DNA from 2 places in the Oceanobacillus sp. FSL K6-0127 genome. Region 1 is predicted to be linked to the other one. Evidence: riboswitches for the same ligand, from Rfam matches in the RefSeq annotation. Region 1 holds a riboswitch; the other holds the start of a gene.
The links. A riboswitch is a leader RNA that binds a small molecule or an ion and turns the genes downstream of it on or off. The one in region 1 is predicted to bind cobalamin.

Region 1 (7,793 bases):
CTTCTTAACTTAGCTTTTTGTTTTAACTTTTCCAATCGGAGTGACTTCATAAGCGCAAACACCATCAACAGCAGAATAATCGAAAATGGAAAAGCAGCAATAATCATCATATTTTGTACTCCTTGCAGTCCACCACTGTATAATAGTGTAATTGCAGTTAATGAAAGTACAATTCCCCAAACGAATTTAATTCGATTTTTCGGATTTAACGATCCATTGGTAGAATGCATACTCAAAACAAATGTCGCTGAATCAGCAGAAGTTATAAAGAATACCCCTATTAGAAGGATTGTTAAAACAGATGCAATCGTGCTAAACGGCATTGTACTTAAGATACTAAATAACATTTCTTCTTCTGCAAGCGACGCAACATTAATAATTTCTTGTGCTTCAAGCAAAATTCCAGTTCCACCTAGCAATGAGAACCATATAAATCCAACTAAAGAAGGAACGATTAAAACTGCAATCGTAAATTCTCTAATTGTACGTCCTCTTGACACTCTTGCAATAAAAGTACCCACAAACGGAGACCAAGCTATCCACCATGCCCAATAGAACAATGTCCAATTCGTAATCCATTCCCTATCTACAGGACTACCTGGGGCACTACGAAAGCTCAGTTCAGGAAGGGTCTGTATATATGTTCCAATTGTGTTTGTGAAAAGGTCTAACGAATATAGCGTAGCACCGCCAAATATCGCGATAAATAAAAACAAAACTAAAGCTAACATCATATTAAAATTACTAAGTAGACGAATCCCTTTATCTAGGCCTGTCATAGCGGAAGTTAAGAATAGCATACTTACGATAATGATAATAATTACTTGAATAAAAAATGAAATTGGTAAGTTAGTTAAGTATGAGAGTCCGCCATTCATCTGTACTGCTCCAAGACCAAGGCTAGTTACAATACCTGTAACCGTTGCAACCAAAGCAAACGTATCGATTACCTTACCTGCTATTCCATCTGTTTTCATAATTGGTGAAAGAGTAGCACTGATTAAACCGGATTTTCCCTTTCTAAAGTTAAAGTATGCAATACAAAGTGCAATCACAGCATAAATACCCCAAGCATGTACACCATAATGAAAAAAAACAAACCGCATGGCTTCTCTTGCTGCTTCAGTTGTTCCTTCATCAACCGTAGGTGACTGAATTGCAAAATGTGAAAGTGGTTCTGCTGCACCAAAAAAGACTAAACCAATTCCCATACCAGCACTAAATAGCATTGCGAACCATGTCAAATAGCCATACTCGGGCTTCTCATCTGGTTTTCCAAGCTTAATATTCCCATAAGTACTTAAAATCAAATACAAGGATACAATCACAAAAAATGTCACGACTATTAAATAATACCAACCAAAAGTAGCCGAAATAAACCCCTTGATACTTTCCGTTATGCTTTCAAGTGTGTTTGGAAATATGACACCAGAAAAAATAATCACAGCCAGTATCCCGATTGCCCAGTAAAAAACAGGTTGTACTTTGTTTGTTGACTTCATTCATAAAAACTCCTTTTAGTACGCTTTACATCATCTAAGTATCGATACAATTTTCAAGATATGTATAATTCAATAGTTGATGTTGACATTGATAAAGTTACAGTATACCTAGAAAAAGTATTGATTACAATCTATAGGCCCTCTTAGATGACAAAGAAGCTACATAGGTATTTAAACCATGGATCTATTGACTATGAACGGTTTTATTGAATGTGGAATGATATTATCATTAAGTACTTTTAATCAGATTGTCTTTTTATTATTTCTAAATAGCACTATTTCATACTTTTTTTATGAATAGGTCCTAATCTATTACGTAGCAGTGAATTATTTAGTAAACCTTTTTTATTTTAATGATCCACAAATATATTGATGGCAAAAGGACGGTAGAAATTGGTATGATATAATTAGAATTAGTTACCTTTGAAGTTTTCGAATTTATTGGAGAATCGAAACAGATTACGAGCATGATAAAGTATAAAGTATTGAAAACGCTTTTAAAAATTAGTCATGATAAGGGGAGATATGTATGAGTGAAGTTTTATTTTCAATTACTGAAAATGGGGTTGCGACCATCACCTTAAATCGGCCGAAAGCAATCAATTCATTAAACTATCAGATGATCGTCTCGATAAAGAGCAAACTTATCCAGTGGGAAGATGATCCTGCAATTCGGATTGTTATCCTTCAAGGAGCAGGAGAGAAAGGATTTTGTGCAGGAGGAGATATTAAAACCTTATATCAATCGAAGGAAAGCGAAGCAGCATTCAAGCAGTCGATTCAGTTCTTTCAAGAGGAGTATAAAACAGATCAGCTTGTTGCCAACTTCCCAAAACCAATCCTTGCATGCCTTGATGGAATCGTAATGGGTGGCGGTATCGGGCTTTCTCAAGGAGCTAGCCACCGAATTGTAACAGAGCGGACAAAGTGGGCCATGCCAGAAATGAATATTGGTTTTTTTCCGGATGTCGGTGCAGCCTATTTTCTAAACAAGGCTCCTGGACAGATTGGACGGTACTTAGCCCTTACTGCAAAGGTGTTAAAAGCTTCTGATGTTATCTATGCAAATAGTGCTGATGCTTTTATTCCAAGTGAGAGCTTAAACTCATTGTTTGAACTAATTAATAAAACGGATTGGCATCAAGATGAGAACCCGGCTGCTGCACTTGATAAAATGATTCATAACTTCAAAAGAGAGCCAGAACATACAGGAAAACTTGCTTCCATACAGTTGGAGATTGATAAACATTTTGCTCATTCTACAGTAGAAGAAATTATTGAATCTTTAGAGACAGATAAAAGTGATTTTTCCTTACAAACAATGAAAACACTACAATCCAAATCACCCGTATCGCTGAAGGTTACTTTAAGGCAGCTAATAGAAGGAGAAATGAAGTCTCTGCGGGATTGTCTAGATACAGATTTAACTTTAGCAGCGAATTTCCTTCGTTCGGAAGACTTTTACGAAGGGGTGCGGTCAGTAGTTATTGACAAAGATCAGAATCCGCAATACAACTACAAACAATTATCTGAGGTATCCTCAATGATGGTTGATTCCTTTTTTCAGCACTCATTCTGATTTATAACATACAATAAAAACCCGATTCTTAAGGTGAAAGGAATCGGGTTTTCTGCGTTCTAATTCTAATGCTGTTGTACATAACATATTTAGCTGAACAGTCACATCTACAAAGCCCTAAAGTTGGACTTCACGACCGTAAATTACCGCAACTGCAACATCCTAAAGAGCTTTTCAAAAACCTTACATTTGAAGAAATCATTGTGTTGCTTCCTTCTTATTGGATTGTTTTTTTACTTGTTCATAGAGTACCGCCATGTCTTGATCACCGTAACCTTCACGTTCAACTGTTCGATATAAAGCGAGCAACGATTTGCTAATTGGCAAATCAAGCTGATTCTCGTCCGCTAGCTCCATTGCAAATTCGAGATCCTTTCGTAGCAGTTTTAAAGAAAATCCTGGGTTATAGTTTTCTTTAGCAATAAAGCTGTTATAATTTCGTTCATATATACGGCTCTGCCCATAGCTCACATTCAGCATGGAGAATAACTCATCCAAATCAAGATTCTTTTTGTTTGCTAGTTGTAACGCTTCACTAACTCCAGCTGTGTAGAATCCAATTAGTAGATTATTAATCAATTTCACCGTCGTTCCACTATCGATTTGTTCATCAACATGGAATATATTTTCTCCAAGAACTTGAAACACTGGAAGCACTTGTTCATAAATCTGCTTCGGCCCTCCAACCATGACAGTTAATGTTTGATTCACTGCGCCAATGACTCCCCCACTTACAGGTGCTGCCAAGAAATCAAGGCTGTTTTCTGTACAGACCTTTGCAATTTCCACATTCAAATCAGGTGAAACTGTACTCGTGTCTATTAACGGCTGTTCTGGTTTGACATTATTAACTAACCCTTCTTCCCCTAAGAAGACTTCTTCCACTGCTTTTACCGATGGAAGACTTGTCAGGATGAGCTCGCTTCTCTCTGCGACTTGTGCAATGGATGCAGCAATTTCCCCACCTGCTTTCTTGAATGAACGTGCTGCTTCTTCATTTAAGTCGTACCCAACAACATGATAACCTGCATTGATTAATCCAGTTGACATTGGAAGCCCCATATTCCCTAAACCAATAAAACCGACTTTCTTCATGTTCACCCTCATTTCTTATACCCATTATTTGAGATAACTTCCATTGCTATCTTACGCTTCTTAGCAACTAAATTAGAATACATTGGCAAGGTAAAATTGTTTATTTCATCAAGAAAGGCTTGCTTTTTATCATCATTTGAAATGATCGAGGATATAATCACAACGGCATTCCTTTCAATTCCGAAATATCCCTCTTCACAAAGTACTTCTGCCATCGTTTCTTTTAAATCCTGATTTGACCTTGTTGCTTGAGCAGTTAACTGTACAGATTCCATCACATAAATTTCCTTAATAACATCTGCAAGCATTCTTTGAATCTCTTGGTCCTGTTTAAGGACTACATTATCACTATTGGAAAACGCTTTCATAATTATGTTTAATAGTTCTTTAGAATAGTGGATATATAGATTCTGAGAATGGGTTTGTGTTTCATCCTGTTCGATTATCGATTTATCTTTATTATATAATTTTAGAAAAGACCTCACAATTGTAAGGCGATTAATTTCACTTGTTCCTTCAAATAATCGATTGATTCTTGCATCTCGGTATAAACGCTCAACCTCATATTCCTGCATGTATCCATAACCACCATGAATTTGTAACGCTTCATCAACAATAAAGTCTAAAGCCTCTGATGCATATACTTTATTAATCGAACAATCAACTGCATAATTAGAAAGCTTACCTAGTATATCATCTTCGTTGGAAGAATTTACATGTAGTTCATCCAATCGATTCGCGGCCACGTAGGCAGCACTTTCAGATGCAAAAATAGCTAAAGCCATGTTAGCCAGTTTCTCTTGAATCATCGTAAACCGGGTAAGCTCTTGTTTAAATTGTTTGCGTGCTTTCCCATAATTCACTGCCAGAGACAGTGCTTGTTTTGCCGTACCAACATTAGCAAAGGCAAGTTTTAAACGAGCTAGGTTTAAAATATTGAGTGCAATGTAATGTCCTTTCCCAATCTGACCGAGCACTTGATCAGTTGACAGCCTGACATTTTCCAGAATAAGAGTTGCTGTCGATGACCCTTTAATGCCCATTTTTTTCTCTTCTAAACCGATTGAAACACCAGACATTGATCGCTCTACAATAAATGCCGTAATACCACTTTCCGTTTTTGCGAAAACAACGAAGACACTAGCAATATGGGCATTCGTTATCCATTGCTTTTCCCCATTTAACACCCATTCCCCACTTTTTTCATCTAATACAGCACTTGTCTCGGATGCCAATGCATCTGATCCGGCATTTGGTTCTGTTAATGCATAAGCTCCTACCCATTCTCCCGATACGAGCTTTGGCAAATATCGTTCTTTTTGCTCTGGAGTACCAAAATAGACATATGGCAATGTTCCTACTCCTGTATGAATGTTAAAGGATACACTAAAAGACGCTCCATATCCCATTCGTTCTGCAACTAAACCTGCTGTCTTTTTACCGAGTTCCATTCCATCGTATAATTCGGGAACATCTGCACCCAGTAATCCAAGGTCACCCGCATCGCGAAACAGCTTTTTCGCAAGCTCGTAATCATACGCTTCAAGATTTTTTATAGATGGATTTACGTGTTCTTGAATGAATTTATCAATTGTCCTCGCAATTAGCTTTTCCTCTTCTTGAAAATCTAACGATATGACTGATTGCTCGTTCGGGAATAACGTATGCTTATTAGTTGATTCAACCTTTTCCATATGCTTTCCTCCTTTATTAATCCTTTATTAATGAGTATGTTTCAGTTTTGTTGAAAGCACTTACAAAGAACCAAAAAAATGCACACTAACAATCCAAATGGAAGTTGTCAGCATGCATGATAAAATACAAGCAAAACTTGTTTTTAAAAATAACAAGGCTTCATTATACACGTAACACCTCCTATCCTCGTAGGATTAAATGCCGTCTGATATAGGCAGGTCTCCTGGCTATATGATCATCACAATTCGAACCTTCCCATTTACAGCAATAAACAGTGGTATCCATCGAATTGCTCCCAATTACAGTTGCGGGACAGCGTCGGATTTTCACCGAACTTCCCTTTTAAGCAATAAAAGTAAATATTATTGCACCTATATCTTTAAAACTATTCAGTTATTTTAAAATTATAGCACTGTTCGTTCATATAAACAATACATTTTTTTGATTTGGGATTGTTCTCCAAATGCATTACTAAAAATATGAAAATTTGAATTGATTGAGCCATAAACTCACTAATTACATATTTATAGTTGATCATCTGTCCTTTTATATTTCCTCGAACGATAATTTTTTCAATCGATGCATAGGATCTTCTAATTATTTCCACACTACAATATGACACAACTAAAGGAGGGTACACATGAAGAATGGATTTTTGCTTGTTTTATTTCTCGCATTTAGTATCCTAACAGGCTTTGAACATCAAGATAAGCTTGAAATTACAGATACAGAGATAACTGTTATTCAATCAGAAGGTTTATTGCGTTATGATTTTAAAATCAAAAATAATGGTGAAATACCAATTGAAAGTGATTTTGATTATCCTGGACAGCATCCATTTGGAATTGAATTCGTCATACGGCCAAATGAGAAATTATCTGAAGTTATGGTAATGGAGAAACGTACAAACTATAATAAAATGTTGTCTTTAGGGAGTGGCCATTCCGGATATTTCGAACCGAATACTGAAATGTCTGTTCACTTAGAATATAAAATGAAGGACGATGTTAATCCTGAAAAGGTAAAAAAACTTGCATATGATTCGACATTACTTATTTTAGATGGCGTTGATATCGCAATTGAATTTCCATTACAAGAAATAAAGGAAAAACTATCCAATTAAATAAATGTTACCTCCCTCTCCTATGTCTAATAGTTGAGGAAGGTATCATTTATAGCTGTTCTATTAGAGTTGTTTTCTCAGTTTGTGTGGCAGAAAGCTCTATTTCTTTTTCATTCAAGGTCATTTCTAATTTTCGAATAACCGATACAACGCTTGCATGTTGATCCCTTGCTTGTTGTAAAGAGTCTTGAATTCTCCCTTGAACCATCCAATCTACAATTAAACCATCAAAGAAAAAGTCCGCAAATTTCAACATTCCTGAAATATCAATTTGCAGGTTTGTCACTTCATCGATATCTAATAATTCTTTCTGAAAGTTTCGCATCCTTGTTTGTGCTTGGTGGATATGGTTTGTCGCTTTATCAATATGATCATGCTTAACCATACTAGAAATCATCCCTCCACCAAACATATCAAATGTCCCCCAACCTTCTGCACTTTCAAGGGAACTCATTGCATTATTTAATGCATCTTTTACATTATATCCTGCTTCAATCGCTTCATTTAACTCTGTGATGTATGCTCTTATATCACCTTCACGCTCATTTAATTCAAATAAGCGATTTCCGAATGCAGCATCTCTTTCCTTAATAATTTGTTCCTTCGTCGACAAAAGAAATTCGTAATCTTGATCTGCATCCACAACGCTTTGCAATTTATGATGCAATTCATTCATCGAATTACTAATTTCTTGCTTCGTTTTTTCAGCCTCTTCAAGCTGCAGCTGTACTGCAATAACTTCTTGCTTTTCCTGTCTCAGCTTTTCATGCTTTGATCCAAAAAGTGTTTGTATTAAATT
Region 2 (7,793 bases), 460 kb from region 1:
TTTCCAATGAATTTCATTTAATTGTAAATGTTCTTGGATTTGTTCATCTGCTGGAATTTCCCTTTCGGTGTGGCAGATTGTATATAAATAATTGAATACATTTTTCAAATCCTTTTCATCTGGAAGTTCATTTTGAATAATATGATTTGGAATGATCGCATCCCTCGGCGAAAACAGCAATATACCTACACTGGATTTACCATCCCTTCCTGCTCTTCCTACTTCTTGAATATAAGCTTCAAGTTGTAATGGAATATGAAAGTGGATGATTAAACGAATATTACTTTTATTAATCCCCATTCCAAACGCACTCGTACAACAAATGATGTCTAATTGATCATTCATAAATTGTTGCTGGATACTGATGCGATCTACCTGTTCCATACCACCATGATAAAAAGCAACTTCCCTATTTGCAAGTCGTTGCGTCAAAATGCTCGCAATATTTTCTGCTGTGGCACGACTTGTAAAATAAATCAGCGCCGGTACTTGATACATGTTAAATATGGAAATAAGTCTGTCAATTTTTTCTTGGTCATTTGCAACTTCCTCTAGAATAAATGCTATATTTTCCCTGTCCATTGGATAAATTCGCTTGATCATTTGGCGCTTTTCTAGGGCATTCATTATATCAGATTGAACTTCTGGGGTTGCTGTTGCACTTAATGCAAGTACAGTTGGATTACCTAGCTCTTTAATCGTTGCGGAAAGTTTTAAATAATCTGGTCTGAATTCATGCCCCCATTGTGAAATACAATGTGCTTCATCAATTACAAACAAACCCACATGTATTTCTTTCAGCTTTCTTATTAGTTCTTGCTGCTGTAACAACTCTGGTGAAACATATATCAATTTATAATTAATAAGATTTTGAAAAACATTTCGCCTTTCCCTTGGTGTCATAAAGCTATTAAGAGCAACAACTTCCTTAAAATTAGCGGCCTTTAACTGCTTTACTTGATCAATCATCAAGGAAATTAAAGGAGAAACGACTATCGTCACCCCTTTCAGGATTCTGGCTGGTAACTGATAACAAATGGATTTTCCTGACCCTGTGGGCAAAATTCCAAGTACATCCTTGCCTGCCAGTATATCTTGGATTATTTCTTTTTGGCCAATTCGAAAAGCATCATATTGAAAATATTGTTGTAATGCTTCTTCTAAGTTAAGCGTGTGTTGTTGCATACTATCACCTTATTTCAATAATATCATTTTCCAGTGCTTTTATTTTTCGTTGCCGCCAATACAAGTCGAATTTCAAAGTAGCTAATGTCATCATGGACAGCATTCTTAATATCTCTTAATTTAAACGTACTTCTCCGATTGACTACATTGATAATTTGTTGTTGCCTTTCCTTTGTTATGTATTGATCTAAGGAGAATAATGGATCATATAAAGCAATTTCTACAATATGATCATGGATTGTATTGATTTTTAAATTTCTCATCAGCGCTATTTGATCGAGCGTATACTTCTTTTGTAACAATTGATAGGTTTGATTAGTAGAATTTGTAATCGGGATCTTCTCTGTTAAGTCACCTAATAAGAAGGAAAGAACAGGGAACTCTTTTCGTTTTTCTTCGATTATGGCAATTATTTTATGGATAATGCCTGTCAGTATAAGATTCACATCTTCAATTGACAGCATATTTAATTCTGCTAATTGGTTCAAGCTCTTACCATAAGTTTTATATCCCGTTAATCGATCTACAAATAATGAGGCAAAGTTATTTGGAAATATTTCTAACAACTGGTACAGTTCTTGATAAATCCCTTGCAATGCATGTGTCTCATTGGTTTTTAATTTCCTATAAATTTGTTTAACCCATTGTTCAACGGAAGGCCGGTCAGTTATCGGGATAAAATGATAAAATTTCATTTTTGTATTGGTTAATGCTTGGATGAGTAGCAGTAAACGTAAATAAAACATGTCTGCAGTTTCATTGTATCGTAATCCATTGAAATACTCGAATGGAAATTGCTGCTCGGACTGAGCAAGAAATGGTAATGCTTTTTCTGTTAATTGAAAAGTGTTCACTTCACCTTCAGAAGCATGTATATATTCATTTTCTAACAAAAAAGATACACTTTGATTGAACGAGTTCCTGTTTAAATGACGATAAACACCATAAAACATGTTAAGCTGATAATTATGCACGTCTTGAATCGTTTGAATTGATTTACTTCCATTTAATAAATGAAACACGCTGGATATGGTCCTTTCTCCATTTAGCTGGGAAAGGCATTTTAAAATAATACTTTCAAAAAACAAGAATGACTGCCCCCTTTTTAAAAGATGCATACAAACCGGGTATTGAAATGGATAGCAATCAGTTTTAGAATAGGATTAAGGCTTTTGATTTCAGGAGGTAAATATAAAGTGAAGTACACCATTGTAGACAAAGAAACATGTATAGCCTGTGGTGCATGTGGTGCAGCTGCTCCCAGGATTTTCACCTATGATGACGAAGGACTTTCTTATGTTCTCATCGATGAAAATACAGGTACCTCTATAATTCCAGAAAGCTGCGAGGAAGATTTATTCGATGCATATGAAGGATGTCCAACTGATTCAATTAAAATTGCAGAACATCCGTTTCACGGTAATCCGTTGAGGTATAGTCAAACATAAACTCAAGTTTTATCCTAACAATGCTATCATAATTGGGTAATTGTTGTTACTAGTATACATGGAAAAAGTGCTTTTGAAAAATATAATTTCAAAAACACTTTTTTTAATTTTTTGCTTATTCATCTCTTAAATCGACAGGATTAGCTGCACTTGGAACACTTATAGGCTTGGATAGATTATATTCACTAACTTGTTGCAGAGGCGAATTCTGAAATTGTACTTCTTCAAACCCAAAGCTTTTTGCAGTCATTAAAATGGCTTCGACCATTGTTAAAATATCCTGATTGTCAAGAAGCACTTGCTCATCAGCAAATGTTAATTCCAATAAGCTGCCACTTGATTGTACTTCCAATTGAACATCGTCTGGTATAGTTCGACTAACATTAAACTCAGGCTTATTTTGACTCATTTCAGCAATAGCCTCTTCAATTGACAGCTCTTTCGAGGTAGGTACCGGGATTAGAAACTCATTATTATAAAGTTTATATAATGCCTCATCTTGATACAAGACCATTTCCTTTATAGAACCTATGGACCCTAAGTCAGCTCCATTTTTAAAAACAGCTTTTTCAATACCAAGTGGTGTAAACATCGTAGCAAGCATCTGTTCAAATATATAAGCATTTGTAGAGCCTTCTTCAAGGGTAAATTCATTTTCAAGCTCAATAAATACCTCTTTATCCGCCTCATTTAGTTCAAATGAGGCGCCTTCAAGTAAATATTCAGCCGTATTCCACGAATCCTCATGGATATATGTTGCCAATTGATTATAGAATGCAGCAACATTTACAGAGTCCTCCACAATAAAAGTAATCGGAATAACGTACTGATTCTGTGCATCCGCTACAGCACCATATACAAATGTACCAGCTTCATCAGCAGAAATAATATGGCTTTGCATTGGTGCTTCATCCATTGCCACCCGTGTCTCAGCAGACTCTTCTTGACTATCATCTGCTATCCCGCCTGAATGGGCTTCTTGCTCATTACTACTCTCCGTTTTTCCTGACTCTTCCATATAATCATACGTATTTGCAACATCAAGATTCATGGAATAATCTGCCTGTTGAGTTGAAGAATTATTGAGTATAAATGGAATGATAGCCAGAAGTACAGCAACCATCGCAGTTGCCAGAATAGGCACCACTTTTACCTTTCTCTTCGATTTTACGTTCTGGCTATCTTTCAGTTTTGGGGAGATGCGACTGTATAAATCGGATTTATCCATCTTATCCTTAACTACAGGTAGCTGCTTTAAACTAGCGATAATTTTATCATATTCTTCATTGTGTCGCATTAGCATCCCCTCCTCCGTTGATGTTCTCAAGCATTGCTTTTTTTAATGCTTTTAATGCACGGTGCTGAGTCGTTTTCACCTTACTGACGGTAAAATTAAGTATTTCAGCAGTTTCTTGAATAGAAAATGATTGCAAATAACGCAGTATTATTACATTCCGTTGGTCAAGTGTACAGTAGTTTAAGTATGTATACACCTGTTTGATTTGATCGTTTTCTTCAGCAATCTCATCTGGTAGCTTGCTTTGATCAGGAATTACATCTCCTTTATCATTCCAATCAAAAAACTCAAATATTCTATCTCTCTTCCTTTTTAATGAACGGAAATAATCATATGTAACGTGACGCGCAATTGAGAAAAGCCATGTTTTCTCACTACTTTCACCCTTGAAATTAGCATATGATTTTAATACTTTTATATAAACCTCTTGAACCAAATCCTCTGTTGTTTCTTTATCTTTCACCATATAGAAAATATACTGGAAAAGGTCTTGATGGTAGGTATCATAAAATTTATCGAAAACGGCCTTCATAAAGACCCTCCCGTTCAGTTATATAGTCGTTATAAATGTAAAAAGGTTTCATCTAAACTATAATGTAAATGAAGAAAAAATACCAACTGAATATCAGTCGGTATTTTTTACATCAAACCTATTATATGCATATCTTGTAAATAAAAAGGAGATCATCGGATACAAGAGTACAATAAATACCGCATTACCAATTGCATGGCTTGTATCAAAAGGGAGTCCTGCAATATAATATGGCCAAAATTTCCCTGTAACCTGGTATGTAGTTAGTGATATGATAAAGCCATAGAAGTAACCACTGAATATAGCCAAAAGCACAATGATAAGAAATGGAACTCGTTTTAGCATTTTACCCAATAGTCCGCTCATTATCCCAATAATACCCCAGGAAACAATCTGCCACAAGGTCCATAATCCCATGCCTAAAAGCATGTTAGAAAGAAATGTAGTTAAAATTGCTAAAAGAAGAGCGGATGTTGGACCAAGTATAATACCACAAATGATAATGATCGCTGTTACCGGCTGTACGTTTGGAATAAATTGAAAGATATATCTTCCACCTACTGCCAAAGCAGCTAATAATGCAAGGATTGTAAGTTTGTATGTGCTCATTTACTTATTCCCAGGGTTGTAGATCAAAAACAACGACATCTCCAGGCGATAACTCATAGTCACTTGCACCAACTGTTGCCATTTCATCATTTACGAAGAACATCCATGCAGTTTTCTCTTCATCGCTAGCAGCAACTCGTTCAATGCTTGTAATATACTGACCGTCATGCGCTGTTTCGATGTAGAAGTTTTCCTCCATAACATCCATCAGAATATCACCTTCTTCTATCTGAATCACTTCCTCTGTTACATATTCTTCCCCTTCATTAATAGAAATGGTAATCCGTACAGAGTCTTCTGCAACTTCTTCAGATTGTGAAGAGTTATTCGTACTTACAGACGTATTTTGGTTTGTATTCTCATCTGAAGAACAACCAAACAGCAATCCAACTGACATTACAATGACCGCAAACTGAAAAATCCATTTTTTCAACTTAATTCCTCCCCATCTTTATAAGTATTTAACTGGAAATATTCGGGAACAAAAAAATCCAGCTCACAAAGAGGAGCTGGATTTTTAGACAAACAAATAATTATAGACAAAAAGCTATATGTATTCGAATGTCTCAATCACTCATACCTCGAAGCATTGAGAAAAACAAATTGAATTTGGCAGGTCTACTGACTTAAGATTCAAACCTACTTTAAGCCCTTCCCGTAATTACTACGGTGGTATTGCTTATTTCGTATCAATTACAGTTGCGAGGACAGTGCCAGATTTCCACTGGTTTCCCTAATCTAAGAAATAATACCCTGATGTTCTCTTAGAATACCAAAATTCAATGTATATAATTTTTCATTCCAGTTCAAAATTATCATAGCATATGACGTTAGAATAGAAAAGTTCTAGTGATTTTGTTTATTCTGCGGGAGTCTGAAGCTGAAAGCTGTGCCCTGATTCAACTTACTTTTAACAAGAATCACACCATGATGTGCATCAATAAGATGCTTTACAATCGATAGACCAAGACCGGTGCCTTTCTTCTCCTTATTACGAACTCTTGATTTGTCCGCTTTATAAAAACGTTCAAAAACAAATGGTAAATCTTCTTCTGGAATACCGCTACCACTATCTTCAATTTCTACATAAAGCTCATTTTCACGATTAGCTATTGTAACATGGACTTTACCGCCTTCTGAAGTATGGCGTAACGCATTATCAATTAGATTCGTAAAAACCTGTTCAATACGATCAGGATCAAATATGGCTTCCGGGAAATCGATATCCAATGATAAAGACAGCTCAATTCCGTTATCTATTGCTAAACTTTTAAATTTATTAACAACACGTTTTGCATAGGACTCAATTGCTGTTTTTTCTAAATTTAACTGTATTTGTCCAGCCTCCATTCTAGCTAGATCAAGAAGTTCATTTACTAGTCGCCCCATTCTTAAAGATTCCTCGTGAATAATTTGCGCAAGTTCATTTTTAGCTTCTTTTGTATCCGCAATATCATCTACAATTGCCTCACTATAACCTTGGAGCATAGAGATTGGTGTACGTAATTCATGTGAAACATTGGCAATAAAATCTTTACGCAGCTTATCTAAGCGTCTCTCTTCTGTCATGTCACGGATAACCGCTACAGCGCCCCTAATATAGGATTGGTCGTACAAAGGTGTCATTAACATAACATAAATTCTACCTTGCAGGCTGATTTCCCGAAGCACTGCCTGTTCGCTTTCAAAAACTTCTTGAAGCGCCTCATTAAGTTCACTTGGAAGTTTCCGGTTTTGCTCATCTTCAATGTCATTTTCAAAATACCAGTTTTCAATATATTTTTTGGCTGGCGGATTCATGACAAGAATGTCGCCATTTCGATTTAATGTTACCACACCATCTGCCATCGAACTAACAATACTTGAAAGCTGTTCTTTTTCCTGTCTTAGAGCATTAATATGAAATTTAAGCTGTCTTCCCATGCGATTGAACTCTGTTGCAAGTTCACCGATTTCATCATGTGTCAAAACAGGAACCTTCGTATTAAATTCTCCTCTAGTAAGGTTGTATGCCGCTTCTCGCATTTTTATTAGTGGAGAAGTAATCCTTGTTGATAAAAATACTGCAAAAAAAGTAGTCAACATAATCGCAATTCCTGCACTAAGGAGAATTAACTTTGAGGTTTGTGCTTTTGTTTGATAAATCACATCCAACGATTGATAAACAAAGACCGCTCCACCTGATTCAATTGGTGAACCAACAATCATAATTTCATTATTCTCATCGGGCTGAATAATTTGTTTCTGTATTTCCCGACGGTTATGAAGTACTTGTGAAAATTCTTCGCTTTCTTCAATCCAATGATCATCGGTTTCCAATAAATCACCATCATTACTTGTGGATGTCCAAAGTTCATCTTGATTATACGCAATCACAATTCGACTAGACGGATCTTTTAATAGTTCTGTCATTTCCTCGATAAATTCTCTATCTTCTCCCCTTTCAACGAGTGAGGAGATTTTTGTAGCTGTTTGCAACATATCATCTTCCGCTTCAAGTATATGGAAATTTTCAAAGAACTCCATCAGGAAGAATGACAAGATAAATAAAACAAATGCAACAAGTAATAGAATCGTTAATGATAGCTTACCAACTACACTACGCCAAAACATTATACATCATCAACTTCAAATTTATAACCAACACCCCAGACAGTTACAATCATTTTAGCGGCTGGTTTGGATACACTGCTTAGTTTTTCACGAAGTCTTTTCACATGCG

Region 2: it holds a riboswitch for cobalamin, as region 1 does, so the genes downstream of both, MHH64_RS14330 (DUF4430 domain-containing protein) here and MHH64_RS16550 (acyl-CoA dehydrogenase family protein) in region 1, are expected to answer to the same signal.

The regions. Positions count from the first base shown of each region.
Region 1 covers NZ_CP150287.1:3,333,968-3,341,760, forward strand. Annotated here, with positions in the region: gene MHH64_RS16535 (BCCT family transporter) at 1-1,502, opposite strand, end outside; gene MHH64_RS16540 (enoyl-CoA hydratase/isomerase family protein) at 2,032-3,081, shown strand; gene MHH64_RS16545 (NAD(P)-dependent oxidoreductase) at 3,280-4,176, opposite strand; gene MHH64_RS16550 (acyl-CoA dehydrogenase family protein) at 4,185-5,870, opposite strand; cobalamin riboswitch at 6,067-6,261, opposite strand; gene MHH64_RS16555 (hypothetical protein) at 6,512-6,994, shown strand; gene MHH64_RS16560 (hypothetical protein) at 7,044-7,793, opposite strand, start outside.
Region 2 covers NZ_CP150287.1:2,877,828-2,885,620, forward strand. Annotated here, with positions in the region: gene MHH64_RS14300 (ATP-dependent DNA helicase RecQ) at 1-1,185, opposite strand, end outside; gene MHH64_RS14305 (helix-turn-helix domain-containing protein) at 1,209-2,273, opposite strand; gene MHH64_RS14310 (ferredoxin) at 2,382-2,633, shown strand; gene MHH64_RS14315 (hypothetical protein) at 2,749-3,930, opposite strand; gene MHH64_RS14320 (RNA polymerase sigma factor SigX) at 3,917-4,462, opposite strand; gene MHH64_RS14325 (ECF transporter S component) at 4,556-5,071, opposite strand; gene MHH64_RS14330 (DUF4430 domain-containing protein) at 5,076-5,504, opposite strand; cobalamin riboswitch at 5,665-5,863, opposite strand; gene MHH64_RS14335 (ATP-binding protein) at 5,918-7,684, opposite strand; gene MHH64_RS14340 (response regulator transcription factor) at 7,684-7,793, opposite strand, start outside.